Parazoarcus communis: one gene and its partner. The protein of the gene in region 1 interacts with the protein of each later gene in a pairwise test. Links are inferred from orthologs where the notes say so. Each region holds a gene or a part of one and is shown on either strand. Other genes may lie near its edges.

Region 1 (7,717 bases):
GGTAGCGTGTGCAACACCCATGCCGGCTGCTGCTCGATACGTTGCTTCAGCGCCACGTCGACGCGTGCTCACTCGTACCCGAGGCTCTTCAGCGCACGTTCGTCGTCGGCCCAGCCACTCTTGACCTTGACCCACACCTCGAGAAACACCTTGCCGTCGAACAGCTTCTCGAGTTCGACACGAGCTTCAGACGAAATGCGCTTGAGCTTTTCGCCGCCCTTGCCGATCACGATGCCCTTGTGCCCTGCCCTGTCCACAATGACCGCCGCATGGATACGGCGCAGTCGCCCCTCGGTTTCAAACTTTTCGATCTCCACCGCAATGCCGTAAGGCAGCTCGTCGCCAAGCAAGCGGAACAGCTTCTCACGCAGGAACTCGGCCGCAAGGAAGCGTTCGCTGCGATCGGTGATCTCGTCTTCCTCGTACATGGCGATGCCTTCGGGCAGCAGCGGCGTTGCCGCGCTGATGAGGGTGTCGCAGTTGTTGCCGCGCTCGGCCGACAACGGCACGATCTCGACGAAGTCGCGCAGCCCGCGCACGCTTTCGATGAACGGAAGCAGGCGCGCCTTCTCCTTGAGCTGGTCGACCTTGTTGATGACCAGCACCACCTTCGCGCCTTCCGGAATCACTTCGAGCACACGCTTGTCGTCATCGCCCATGCGCCCGGCTTCAACCACGAAGAACACCAGATCGACATCGGAGAGCACCTGCGACACCGTGCGATTCATCGAGCGGTTAAGTGCATTGCGGTGCTGCGTCTGGAAGCCCGGCGTGTCGACAAAGATGAACTGCGCGTCCTTGTTTGTCAGGATGCCCGTCACGCGGTGGCGCGTAGTCTGCGCCTTGCTCGACACGATGCTGATCTTCTGCCCGATCAGACGGTTGAGCAAGGTCGATTTACCGACGTTGGGCCGACCGACAATGGCGACGAAGCCAGCACGAAAGTCTGGTTTGTCGATGGGTTCGTCCTTGTCCGGCGTTGTATTCATTTCTTCCTCAATTTTGTCAGTGCGAGCTGGGCCGACTGCTGCTCCGCAGCACGGCGGCTGGTACCGCGACCGACCGTACGCACGGCAAGCTTCGGCACCTCGCACGACACTTCAAACTCTTGCGCATGTGCTTCGCCGAGTACCTGCACCATGGTGTAGGTGGGCAAAGCAATCTTTCGGCCCTGTAGCCACTCCTGAAGCGCCGTCTTCGGATCCTTCGACGGTGCCGCCGGATTCACTTCTGCAAGCAGTGGCACGTACAAGCGGTCGATCACGGCCTTGGCCGCTTCGAAACCGGCATCCAGAAACACCGCCGCGATAATGGCTTCGACCGCATCCGCAAGGATGGATGGACGCCGGAAGCCGCCTGACTTGAGCTCACCTTCGCCCAGCCGCAAACAGTCGCCGAGCTGCAGGTCCACCGCCAGACGATGAAGCGCCTCCTGTCGAACCAGCGAAGCGCGAACCCGAGACAGCTCCCCTTCCTTGAGGTCGGGAAAACGCTCGAAAAGCGCAATCGAAGTCACGCAATTGAGTACGCTGTCACCCAAAAATTCGAGGCGCTCATTGTTTAGCTGTCCAAAACTGCGATGTGTCAGTGCCTGCTGCAGCAACTCCGGATCAGAAAAAACGTGGCCGAGTTTGCGTTGCAGCCTTTCATTGAACTCCGACATCAGCTACCGGCGCTCGAAACCTGGAAGTCGAACAGAAGACTGACATTGCCGGCCACGGGCACCTTGCGCGAATACTCAGCTTCGACAACGACCTTGCCCGCAAGTTTGCTGATTGTCAGATCGGTGCCGGTAACGGAGGACACGTCGTCGATCTGACCACGGCGGTCAAAACTGCGGCGCATTTCAGTGAGGGTCGCGCCACCGTCCCCTTCTTCGGCAACGAGTTTCACGATGCGCTCGACCGCCATGTATTCGTTGATTGCAGGAACCGTGCGAAAGGCGATCAGCAGTACGAAAGCGAGCAGGCCGCCGACAATCATCACGCTGATCAGGCTGAGGCCGCGCTGGCGAGATTGAGTCATGACTACATTCCCCGTCATCAGTGGAAGCGACCGATTCGCTTCATGTCATTGAAGTTGAACCAGATGAAAAAGGCGCGCCCGACAATGTTCTCGTCCGGCACAAACCCCCAGACACGGCTGTCACTGCTGGCATCGCGGTTGTCGCCCATGACGAAGTAATGCCCTTGGGGCACAGTGCAGGTCACGCCGCTGCTAGTATATGTACAGTTGTCCCGGTTGGGGTAATTCAGCACCTGGGGTACAAAGGCTGGGGCTTCGCGCTCGAGCAACACGTTGTGCTCGATACTTCCAAGCTTCTCGACATATTGTGGCGAGTAGTAGAGACGGTCCGGATGGAGGTAGCTGCCCGCCTCGTCGGTCTGCACTGCCTCACCGTTGATGCGCAGGCGCTTGTTGATGTACTCGACCTTGTCGCCCGGCAAACCGACAACGCGCTTGATGTAGTCCATCGAAGGGTCGGCCGGATAGCGGAAGACCATGACATCACCACGTTCAGGATCGTTAATGTCGATGACCTTCTTGTTGATCACCGGAAGGCGGATGCCATAGGTGAACTTGTTCACCAGAATGAAATCGCCCACGAGCAGGGTCGGAATCATCGAGCCGGACGGAATCTTGAACGGCTCGACGATGAACGAGCGCAGCCCGAAGACGATCACGATCACCGGGAAGAAGCTCGCACCGTACTCGACCCACCACGGAGACGGGGCACCCGCTGCGCGCTGCTTGCGTGCATGGAATCGATCGAAGGCCCACAACACACCTGTGGCAACGAGCAATAGAAAAAGGATCAAAGCAAAATTCACGCAGACTCCAGTCAGTTACGACGCCGCTGAGACGCCTGGTTGCAGGTTTACTTGCCTTCGTCCGTACGCAGCACGGCAAGGAAGGCTTCCTGCGGAATCTCGACGTTTCCGACCTGCTTCATGCGCTTTTTGCCTTCCTTCTGTTTCTCGAGCAGCTTCTTCTTCCGCGAAATGTCGCCGCCATAACACTTGGCCAGCACGTTCTTGCGCAAAGCCTTGATCGTCTCGCGCGCGATGATGTTCGCACCGATCGCGGCCTGAATCGCGACATCGAACATCTGGCGCGGAATAAGGCCACGCAGCTTGGCTGCCAACTCGCGGCCACGGAACGCCGCGTTGACCCGGTGAACGATCACCGAAAGTGCATCGACCTTCTCGCCACCGACCATCAGGTCGAGCTTGACCAGATCGGCCGTGATGTACTCCTTGAACTCGTAGTCGAGCGACGCATAGCCACGTGAAACCGACTTGAGCTTGTCAAAGAAGTCCATCACCACTTCGTTCATCGGCATGTCGTAGATCAGCTGCACCTGGCGTCCGTGATATCGCATGTCCACCTGCGAGCCACGCTTCTGGTTGCACAGGGTGATGACCGGACCGACGTAATCCTGCGGGAGGAAAATCGTTGCAGTGATGATCGGTTCGCGAATCTCCTGGAACTTGCCCGGTTCGGGCAGCTTCGACGGGTTCGAGACCTGGATGACCTCGCCGCTGTTGAGCACGACCTCATAGATCACCGTCGGTGCAGTGGTGATGAGGTCCATGTCGAATTCGCGCTCGAGACGCTCCTGCACGATATCCATGTGCAGCAAACCGAGGAATCCGCAGCGGAAGCCGAAGCCCAGCGCCTGCGACACTTCGGGCTCGAATTGCAGCGACGCGTCATTGAGGCGGAGCTTTTCCAGCGAATCACGCAACTGGTCGTACTCGCTCGACTCAACCGGGTACAGACCGGCAAACACCTGCGGCTTGATTTCCTTGAAGCCCGGCAGAGGCGCGGCGGCCGGCTTGCTCGCGAGAGTGACGGTATCACCGACCTTTGCGGCCTCGAGCTCCTTGATGCCTGCAATGATGAAACCCACTTCGCCAGCAGCCAGGTGATCACGGCTGACCGACTTCGGCGTAAACACGCCGACCTGCTCGCAGGGATACTGCGCGCCGTTCGACATCAGCAGAATCTTGTCCTTGGGCCGGAGTATGCCGTCGACTACACGCACAAGCATCACGACGCCGACGTAGTTATCGAACCACGAGTCGATGATGAGCGCCTTCAAGGCCCCGTCGGGATTACCACGCGGCGCCGGCACCCTCGCCACGACGGCCTCGAGCACTTCCTCGATGCCGATACCGGTTTTTGCCGAGCACAGGATCGCCTCGGCGGCATCGACACCGATGACGTCCTCGATTTCCTGACGGGCGTTCTCCGGGTTCGCTGCGGGCAGGTCGATCTTGTTCAGGACCGGCACGACTTCAACGTTCTGGTCGAGCGCGGTGTAGCAGTTGGCGACCGTCTGCGCCTCAACCCCCTGCGATGCGTCGACCACCAGCAGGGCGCCCTCGCACGCGGCCAGCGAACGGCTCACTTCGTACGAAAAGTCCACATGGCCCGGGGTGTCGATCAGGTTTAGGTTGTAGACCTTCCCGTCTTTCGCCTTGTAGTGCAGCGCAGCAGTCTGCGCCTTGATGGTGATGCCGCGCTCGCGCTCGATATCCATCGAGTCGAGCACCTGCGCCTCCATCTCGCGGTCGGAGAGCCCGCCGCAGAAGTGAATGAGTCGATCGGCCAGCGTGGACTTGCCGTGATCGATATGAGCAATGATGGAGAAGTTTCTGATATGTTGCATGCGCACGCAAAAAGGGTGCCTTTCGGCACCCGTTCTGGAATTGGTTGGCCTCGTCAAGCGTCGGATTCTAGCGGAAAAGCACCGCAATAGGCACGGACACCCGTTTCATCGAGATGGTAGTGGCAGAGTTCGTGCTCACCGTGGAGTACAACGGGGACAAGTTCGTCCCAACGAGCCTCGAGTTCGGGATGGAGGTCGACATCGATGACTTCCACCGTCCAGCCCAGTTCTGCTGCAATGGGTTTGAGGGCCGCGACCAGGTCGTGGCACAAATGGCACCACTCCCGGCTCAGTACGGTCAGCTCACGCATCACTTGCCGGCACGCAGACTGACGAAGGAGCTGGCCTCACCGCGCAGCACGAGCAGGCTCAACTGCTGCCCCTCCTTGAGTTCCGCAACGATGCGATCAAAAATTTCAGGCGCAGCGAGCGAGGTCTGTTTGCCACCCACGATGACGGCCAGCACGGTGTCGCCGACCTGAAGGGATGCACGGGCCGCTGGGCCTTCAGCGCGATCGACCATCAGGCCCTGTGCCGCAACCTGATCACGACCACGGATCATCGGCGGCTTGACCAGCACCAGGCCCAGCCGGTTTCCGGTGTTTGACGGCATGCTGGTCTTGCGCACACGGGGCGTCTGCGGATCACGCCATTCACCAAGCGTGACCTTCAGCTCCTTCGGTGTACCTTCGCGATACACCAGCATGTCTGCACGGGTACCGGGGCGGCGCGCGGCAACGATACGTGGGAGCTCACTCGACTTGTCTACGTCGCGGCGGTCGAATCTCACGATCACGTCGCCGCGCATCACCCCCGCCCTCGCAGCGGGGCTATCGGGTTCGACCGCACTGACGAGCGCACCGGATGCCTTCGGCAGACCAAAGCTCTCGGCCAGATCGACGGTAACCTCCTGGATGGCCACGCCGATTCGGCCGCGCTGAATGCGCCCGTGCGTGCGCAACTGCTGTTGCACATCCATAGCAACATCGATCGGAATCGCGAACGACAGCCCCATGAAACCGCCAGTACGACTGTAGATCTGGGAATTGATGCCGATCACCTCGCCCTTGAGGTTGAACAAGGGCCCACCAGAGTTACCCGGGTTGATCGCAACGTCGGTCTGAATGAAGGGAACGAAGTTCTCGTCGGGCAGACTGCGGTCCTTGGCGCTCACGATGCCGGCGGTGACCGTCTGATCAAAACCGAAGGGTGAGCCGATGGCCAGAACCCACTCTCCGACCTTGAGCCGATCCGGCTCGCCCAGGGTGACCTTTGGCAGGCCCTTGGCCTCGATCTGGATCAGCGCTACATCACTGCGTGCATCCGCCCCGATCACGCGGGCTCGATACTCCCGCTTGTCCGCCAGACGCACGAGGATTTCCTCGGCATCTTCGACGACGTGGGCGTTGGTCAGAATGAAACCGTCACTGCTGATGATGAAACCCGAGCCGAGCGACTCGTTGTCGGGTTCGCGCTGCGGGGTTCGCGGTTGGCGCGGCACGATCCGACGGAAAAAGTCGAACATCGGATCGCCCTCGTCCAGCTCGGGAAAAGCGCGCGCTTTCTGGGTCGTATTAGATATCGTGCTGATATTCACCACCGCCGTTCCCTGGCGTTCCACGAGCGCGGTGAAGTCCGGCAGATTGACGACTGCAAGCGCAGGTGCGGCAGGCACGCACAGAAGGAGTGCCAGCAGCGTAATACGAAGTATCCGGATCATGAGTGGTGAGCGTGACTGCAGGCGGTCAGGTCGCGGGACAAAGTCATTCTCAGGCCACCTCGCCAGTTACGACTGCGCGCCAGAAGGCGGTTGATGAATACGGCAAGCCCCAGCCCGCAGAGCACGCCCAGGCCAGCCCCGAGGTCGGCCTGACCTGCGTCGGAAAAAAGGCTTCCGGCTGCCGCACCACCGAGCATCAGCAGGACCGCAAGCCCATAACTGAGCAGTGCGGCCCGCAATGGTGCACCGTCGGGGATCGTGATCCTGACCCGCTCGCCGGGATGCAATCCAAGGGGGTCGTCGAGGGTAAATACCTGATTCGGGGAACCGAAGGTATCCGTGATTCGCATCGAGCGGCAGCCGCCAGGCTCGTCACAGCGCCCGCATCCACCCTGCTTCTCACTCAGGCGAACCCAGGCCGTGCCCCCATCGACGCGAACGACTTCTGCAGGCGCCTCGATCATCGCGACACCGCTTCGATGCCCTCGGCCAGTCGCTGCACTGCGCGGGCCGGTACCTCGCCCAGCGCCGTCACGACGTGCGCGCCGACAGTGCGCTTGAATACGTTGATTGCCCCGCTCGACGACGCGCCGACATTGGCCGCGGCTTCAGGTCCGGTCGGCTCGATGAACACCGAGATGGCTGCGAGCCCGTCGCTGAAGACCATATGCACCGCATCGCCCCGGTCAGCACCGAGTGAACGCCGCACCACCGAATTGAGCGAAAAACCGGTGATCGGCGTACGCAGTTGCCAACCGGCGTCAGCCTTGCTGATCTCGTCGCCGCGCACACTGACCACACGCCAGCCCTCACCCTGACTGAAGCGCGGCTTGAGCAGCGCGCCATCCACGTCCCCGCCGATACGAAGATCGCTGAACGTGAACTGCTCGATCATTTCGCCGCGCGCGTCCACCATTCGTGACTTGAGCAAAAGTCCGGTCTGCATTTCTGCCCACAATACGTGGCCATAACGCATGTCGTCCCTTGGCTCCAGAATGATGGACTGTGCTTCGTAACCGGCTACACGCCCACGTTCACCCTTGCGAATACGATAGCTTTCGGCAAGCCCGTTGAAAGAGGCCGGCAGACGCGCTGGAAAGACACGTCGGCCGCCGGGCTGATCGATGATGACCGTCCGCTGCTCGGGCAGCACGCAGCGCACTTCGCCTGCACTGCGAATGACCTCACGCGGACTGCCGTCGAGTACCTCTAGACGCTCGAACTCGCCTTCACCATTGGCGCGATGCGCAATCCGGGAGGTCTCGATCTGCTTGCCCGACTGGTAGGTGAAGGTACCAACGTAATTAAGGCGCTGGCTGGCT
Region 2 (5,932 bases), 3.2 Mb from region 1 along the record:
AATCACGCCGCTTCGGTTGTGCCTGCGTGGCATCCGTCCGTGTGACCTGAAATACCGCCGAGTGGCCGTCGTCGCAGGTCTATACGCCCCAGGTGACGGGGGCTTTTTCGGCGAGTGAGTGCTCCAGCAGTTCGAGCAAAGGCAGACCCCGTTGATGGAAGGAGATGTCGCCGTCCGGGGTGTGTTCGGTGTCGTCAACGGGGGGCTGGCCGGCATGCGCGGCGACGTCGGCGTCGATGGCCTGCCTGACGCGTGAAATCGCGTCGGGAAGTTGCTCCACGGTGATGATCCCTTGCTGTGCATCCTGGTCCCTGCCCAGCACCTCCAGCATTTCCTTGCCATTTTGCTCAAGGGTAATCACGTTACCGCTGGCGGCGGACTTGAATATAATCAGCATGACAGGATCTCCAGTGTGGTCCGTGATGGCCGCAGATCGCCGCAGGAAGTCGGGGCGCATGGCCAAGCCAATACGATTAATGCTACGCGGTGAGCGGTGGTCGTCTGTGCGGTGGGCAACATGTCCTGCGGGCTGGTCGGGCGCGGGCCAAAGACTGGCCGGCAAGCCGGAGCATGACTGGCACAATCCTGAATGACGTGCCCTCTGTATTGCTGCTGCAGGTTCGAAGCCAGGTTGCTCACGAAACGACTCACGTGTCGATCGAATAGGGCAGCAGGCGGTCGAACTCTTTCTTCACCACTGCGTAACACTCGCAGGCTCTGGCTTCCAGCCGATGCACGCCGTCCCTATGCGGGTGTCTGAGCCAGGTCGGCGAAGCGCTGGATCATCTCTGCCAGCACGGAAAAATCGTGAGCATCCACCAGTCGCTGCTGGGCTCGTTCCACTGCCGCGGCGTGCTCGGTGTTTGGCCGGTGCTCGAGCAGCACACGATAGGCTGCGATCTCTTCGCCCAGGTACCAGAACTCGTCGTTGGTTTCCTTGCGCTTCTTGTCCTCGTCGCGCAGCAGCTGGGCGCAGCGGATGTTCAGCAGGCGGCGGTGGATCTTCAGGGCCTGTGCCGGCAGCTCGCCGGGCAGGGCGCGCACCTGCACCCCGAGATCGCGGCTCCAGTTGCCAATCGCGGTTGGCAGGCTGGTGGCCATGTCGACGATGTCGAAGGGTTCGCGCAAGGTGCCCACGATGTCGGCCCGCAGGTTGCGAAATCCGACGTCCGCCAGCAGCAGGGTCGGCTTGTCCAGCGCCCGCATGAAGCCATACTCCAGCGCCACGTTGGGATTGAATTCGTCCTTGACCCGGTCTTCCAGCACCGCCAGACCGTACTTGCAGCACAGCATGTACACGCACACATTGGTCCACACCTGGCGGTCGCGCGGATACATCCGGTCGTCGGCGCGCAAGCCCTTGAGGCCCTGACGGCACAGCGCCCGACGCAATTCCTCGTCCAGTTGTGCAAGCAGGCGGTTGCCCGAGTCGAAGCGGGTCATGATGAACACGTTGCGGCTGTAATCCGGGTGATCCTGGAAGAAGCGCTCGCAATCGGGTTTCAGGTGCGCATAGCCGGGTGGCAGGTGGAAGTCGTCGGTCACGGGGTGTGCTCCTTGGTCTCAAGGCTCAGGCCGGACAAGGCCCTGAAGCGTTCCAGATAGCGGCGTGCCATGGCCACGTCGGTGAACTGTTGAAGGGCCCGGGCGCGCGCAGCCGAACCCATGGCCTGCAGGGCGTCGGCATCCATCTTGCGCCAGCGTTCCATGGCCAGGCAAAAGGCGCCATAGCTGGTGTCGTCGCAGTAGATGGCGTGCTCGCCCAGCACTTCCACCAGCCCGTCGACCGGCGTACAGACCACCGGGATGCCACGGGCCGCGCCCTCCAGCGCGGCAAGGCCGAAGGGTTCGTAGGTGGACGGCTGTACCAGGACGTCGATCGCATTGAAGAAGGCTTCCAGACGGGCGCCGCCGCACCAGCCCAGGTAGCGCACCCGCGCCTCGATCCCCAGGTCATGCACCAGATCGCGCGCGTAGGCGCTGAAGGCCTTGCCGGCGATCATGGCCTCGAAGCCGTCGAATGCCGGTTCGGTCAGGAGCATCTGGACATATTCCGGATGCTTGCGCGGCACCAGCCGACCGCAATAGCCCAGCACATTGCGGCGCGGTCGTGCGAGCACGGGAGCCGGCGGCACGATGCCGTTGGCAACGACGCTGACGCGCGGATTGAGGCGCTGGTATCCCAGCGTGTGGTAGTAGCGTCGCTCGGCCTCGGAGACCAGCACGACTTCGTCGCAGGCAGCGATGAGGCGCTCCTGATCCATCACCGCGCCGTGGAGATTCACCGCATTCGAGATCTCCTCGTAGGCCAGCAGGGAATGGATGGTGAACACGGACCGGGCGCCCCCAGTGGCGTCGAGCAGCCCCGGCCGATGGTTGTAGGAGTGGATGTGCACCACCGGCGCATGAAAGTGGGCGAGCTCCGCTTCGCTGCCCACGGCCACGCATGGATGGCTGCCGAGGATCGCCTCCACCTCGTAAGGCTGGTACTCGTGATCGGTGACGTACCACAGTGCGCGCACGCCAATCGCCGCAAAGCCGCTGGCCAGCGACTCGATCACGCTGCCGACGCCGCCCATGCGGTTGTGCGGCATCTCGTTGGTGATCTCGATGACGTCGAAGTTGCGCTCGGTGGTGTTGGTGATCACGGCAAAAGCTCCGCCAGGCCGGCATCGTCCGGCACCTGCAGCGTGCCCAGCACCCCGACCGCCCGGCATTCGATGGGGAATCGCTCGGGCGCCTCCCAGCTGCCGTCACTGCGGCGGGCCGCCAGAAACACACCGGCCACACACTCTGTGAGGCAGGGATTGCAGTCTTCCGTATGAAAATTATGTACCGCCAGCACCCGGTAGGCACCGGGCGCGACAGTGCTCAGATCAATCCGGATCTCGCTTGCCGAGCGGTAGCTCAGGCCGAAGCGGCTGACCTCGAACGGCGCCACCACCAGCACCGCCCCCGCCAGGCGGCATGGGCGAGGCCCCGAAGAGATAGCCCGAAACCCGGGCACCTCCGGTGGATCCTCCCGCGCTGCCACGCCGGTAGGGCCTGCCTGATTCCGCTGAGTCCTGTCCATCGTGGATGACTCTCAATAGAAATGCCAAGTTGATGCCGGACAAAGGATTGGGTGAGCCCATTCTGGCCCAGGGGCTGGCATGGCTCAAGCTGAAGTTTGCTGCGCGTGCCACCATCAGGCCGCGTCGGAGCACGTTTAATGGCGCTTCCCTCTCCGGCGCACGCCTGCATACCGGGTGCAGGTGGTGCTGAACAGGATCAGGCCACCGGTTTCGATCAAAAAGCCGAGGTTGCCGGACTGTTCAGAAATCAAACGACTCTGACCCCCTTTGATCCCTGCGTCCTTTGATCCGAATGCCATGCGGCATCAACTGCAGCGATCCGGACGGGGACGTAGCGCGAGGTCGGACCTGGCCCCTATGCTGTGGTCAATGTATGGTGCCCGTTCGGGGCAATGATCAGGAAAATGCCGTGGGAATCAACGAGAGCAACGACGAAGACGGACTGGTGTGCGCCTACCTGCAATGGCCAGACGGCCGCTGGCAGGCCGTCGACTGGGACGGTGTGCGCGCCTGGCGGCCTGGTGACGGTCTGCTGTGGATGCACTTCAACCGCTCGGCCGAAGCGACCCGGTCCTGGCTGCATGAGGGCAGCGGGCTGGATGCGCTGGTGGCCGACAACCTGCTGGCCGAGGAAACCCGGCCGCGTGCGCTGGCCATGGACGGCAATCTGCTGGTGAACCTGCGGGGTGTCAACCTCAATCCCGGTGCGGATCCCGACGACATGGTGTCGCTGCGCATCTGGCTCGAACCCGGGCGCATCGTGACTTCCCGCCGACGCCGGTTGATGGCCATCGACGACATCCGCGAACACATCACCCGGGGCAAAGGGCCGCGCGATACCGGGGATTTTCTGGTGGAGGTTGCGGGCCTGCTGGTCAATCGCATGTCGCCCGTCATCGAGCAACTCGACGAGGCAGCCGACGATCTGGAGGAGCAGGTGGTTACGGGGGAGCGCGAGGATGTGCGGACCCGGCTCGCTTCGCTGCGGCGCCAGGCCATCAGCCTGCGGCGCTACCTGGCGCCGCAGCGCGAGGCCCTGTCGCGTATCCTGGGTGAACCCGTCGACTGGTTGCACGAGCGGCACAAGGCGCAGTTGCGCGAAATTTCGGACCGCACCATGCGCTACGTCGAAGACCTCGACGCCATCCGCGAGCGGGCCGCGGTGATCCAGGATGAGGTGGCCAACCGTGTGGCCGAGTCGATGAACAAGAACATGTACATGCTTGCCATCGTCGCCACCATCATGCTGCCGCTGGGTTTCATCACCGGCTTGCTCGGCGTCAACGTGGATGGACTGCCTGGCGCCCATGACGCGCCCTGGGCGTTTGCCGCGCTCAGCGCCTTCCTGCTGGTGCTGGTGTTCCTGCAGGTCCTGGTGATGCGCCGCCTGAAATGGTTCTAGCGCCCGTCGCTGCCTGGGAATCAAAGGGGGCGCAGAACGCTGTTGGTGGACTCGGTGAGGTGCGTACAGGCAGCCACCCGGATCTCCAGGCTCTCGTCGCTTGCTGACCAATTGGTTCCGGGCGATCTGCCGGACGGCGCCGAACAGGGGCGGCGTCTCTGTTCATGTGCCGGGTTGAGGCCCTGATCAGAAAACAGGGGAAAGGGACTCCGGAAAGCCCTCTCCCCGATTTCTGTTACATCAGACTGCGCTTTCTTGCCGCAAGCGCAGTGAGGGCCAGACCCGCCAACAACAGCGTTGACGGTTCAGGAACCGAGTTGCCATTGGAACTCGCTCCGGCGCTAGCCACCAGACGGTAGGTATCGCTCGAGCCTGGAAGCGTGCCCGGACTTTCTGGAAATCCCGCAGTCAGCGTCTCATTGGACGAAAACAAGACGGTCAGCAGGGCGTTGGCGGTGGCGTCACCGTTTCCGAAGAACACGCTACGATAATTTTCAGACGTGTTGCTATTGTCCCTGTCGACATCGACAAGTGTCTGGTAAATCGCCCCTGGACCGAATCCACTGAAGCTCATGTCGAGCACGTCGAGGCGCGTGCCGATTGAGTTGAATGTCATCGAGACAGAGCCAAAAGAGGTTGTCGGGGGCTGGCTGCTGTAGCCGGAAACGTGGAAGTTCCTGCTCGTGTCGCCGATTGAAAAGGTAAGGCCCGTAATCGAAGCCGAGTCGGATGTGTTTTTCAATGTAAGCGTAGGCGAGTTTGTATTGCCCGATACATCGAACACAAAACCAATCAACGCTGCATTCGCAGTGTGCGGCAGGGCGGCGAAGCACAGTGCGCCGATCAAGGCCGAAATTGTATTTTTGATCTTCATCACTTTCCCCTTTTTACATGTTTGCAATTAGGAGAAGCATGATTTAGGCCGATTTATATATAAATATGTTTACAAACGACAAATTCAAAACGTCGCTCATCATTCCATGAAGAGTGTAAAAAATGCCGACACACGTTTGCTTCAGAGAAGAATGAATTTTCCTCAGGGTGGGTGGTTTGCGCTTTCATGGCCCTGTATTCATGTGAAGTGGCTCGCCACAGTATTGCTTCGTGCAATCTCGGGGTGTATTCATAAGACATTTATTGCGAGCAATGGAGTCTGTGGTTGATTTGTCTTAAATATATGAATATAAATAATAATGTGATTGATTTTTGCGGGGCTACAGGGGCTGCTGGCGATTCTTTCTATGGGAAGTGCCAGATATTATTGATGGAGATCAAAGGCGGGAACTTCTCTATCAATCTCAATGAATTGACGACTGGTCGTGCGCCGGAATAACCCGAATCGAATTATTGGCCTCGCGGGCGACTGAAATCGATTGCTCGGCATGATCGTGTTGCTGCCTGACCATGGCGAGGGCTGACTCATATGTCCGCGAGCGAAATTCGACAAAAACTGGAA

What was found. The genes of interacting proteins can lie anywhere in the genome.
Region 2: the proteins of lepA (region 1) and CEW87_RS02555 interact in binary tests that used the Escherichia coli proteins (3 or more experiments, as listed by UniProt). The link is inferred for Parazoarcus communis from one-to-one orthologs.

What each region holds. Positions count from the first base shown.
Region 1 is NZ_CP022188.1:3,706,580-3,714,296, reverse strand. What follows is about bases 2,278-5,175. They hold lepA (translation elongation factor 4), read right to left. Parts: upstream 4,676-5,175; coding sequence 2,879-4,675; downstream 2,278-2,878. Other genes in these bases: CEW87_RS16935 (DegQ family serine endoprotease), read right to left, coding at 4,986-5,175; CEW87_RS16940 (glutaredoxin family protein), read right to left, coding at 4,729-4,986; lepB (signal peptidase I), read right to left, coding at 2,278-2,831. Outside these bases: DNA repair protein RecO, read right to left, coding at 1-56; GTPase Era, read right to left, coding at 69-989; rnc (ribonuclease III), read right to left, coding at 986-1,663; CEW87_RS16955 (DUF4845 domain-containing protein), read right to left, coding at 1,663-2,025; more of lepB, read right to left, coding at 2,043-2,277; more of CEW87_RS16935, read right to left, coding at 5,176-6,395; CEW87_RS16930 (SoxR reducing system RseC family protein), read right to left, coding at 6,392-6,859; CEW87_RS16925 (MucB/RseB C-terminal domain-containing protein), read right to left, coding at 6,856-7,717. UniProt on the Escherichia coli protein: Required for accurate and efficient protein synthesis under certain stress conditions. May act as a fidelity factor of the translation reaction, by catalyzing a one-codon backward translocation of tRNAs on improperly translocated ribosomes.
Region 2 is NZ_CP022188.1:548,335-554,266, reverse strand. What follows is about bases 2,618-5,479. They hold CEW87_RS02555 (zinc transporter ZntB), read left to right. Parts: upstream 2,618-3,483; coding sequence 3,484-4,476; downstream 4,477-5,479. Other genes in these bases: CEW87_RS02550 (PEP-CTERM sorting domain-containing protein), read right to left, coding at 4,712-5,350; CEW87_RS02560 (hypothetical protein), read right to left, coding at 2,645-2,941; CEW87_RS02565 (glycosyltransferase family 4 protein), read right to left, coding at 2,618-2,648. Outside these bases: CEW87_RS02575 (DUF1840 domain-containing protein), read right to left, coding at 80-397; CEW87_RS02570 (hypothetical protein), read right to left, coding at 745-1,545; more of CEW87_RS02565, read right to left, coding at 1,542-2,617. UniProt on the Escherichia coli protein: Zinc transporter. Acts as a Zn(2+):proton symporter, which likely mediates zinc ion uptake. Purified ZntB reconstituted in liposomes also binds and transports Cd(2+), Ni(2+) and Co(2+).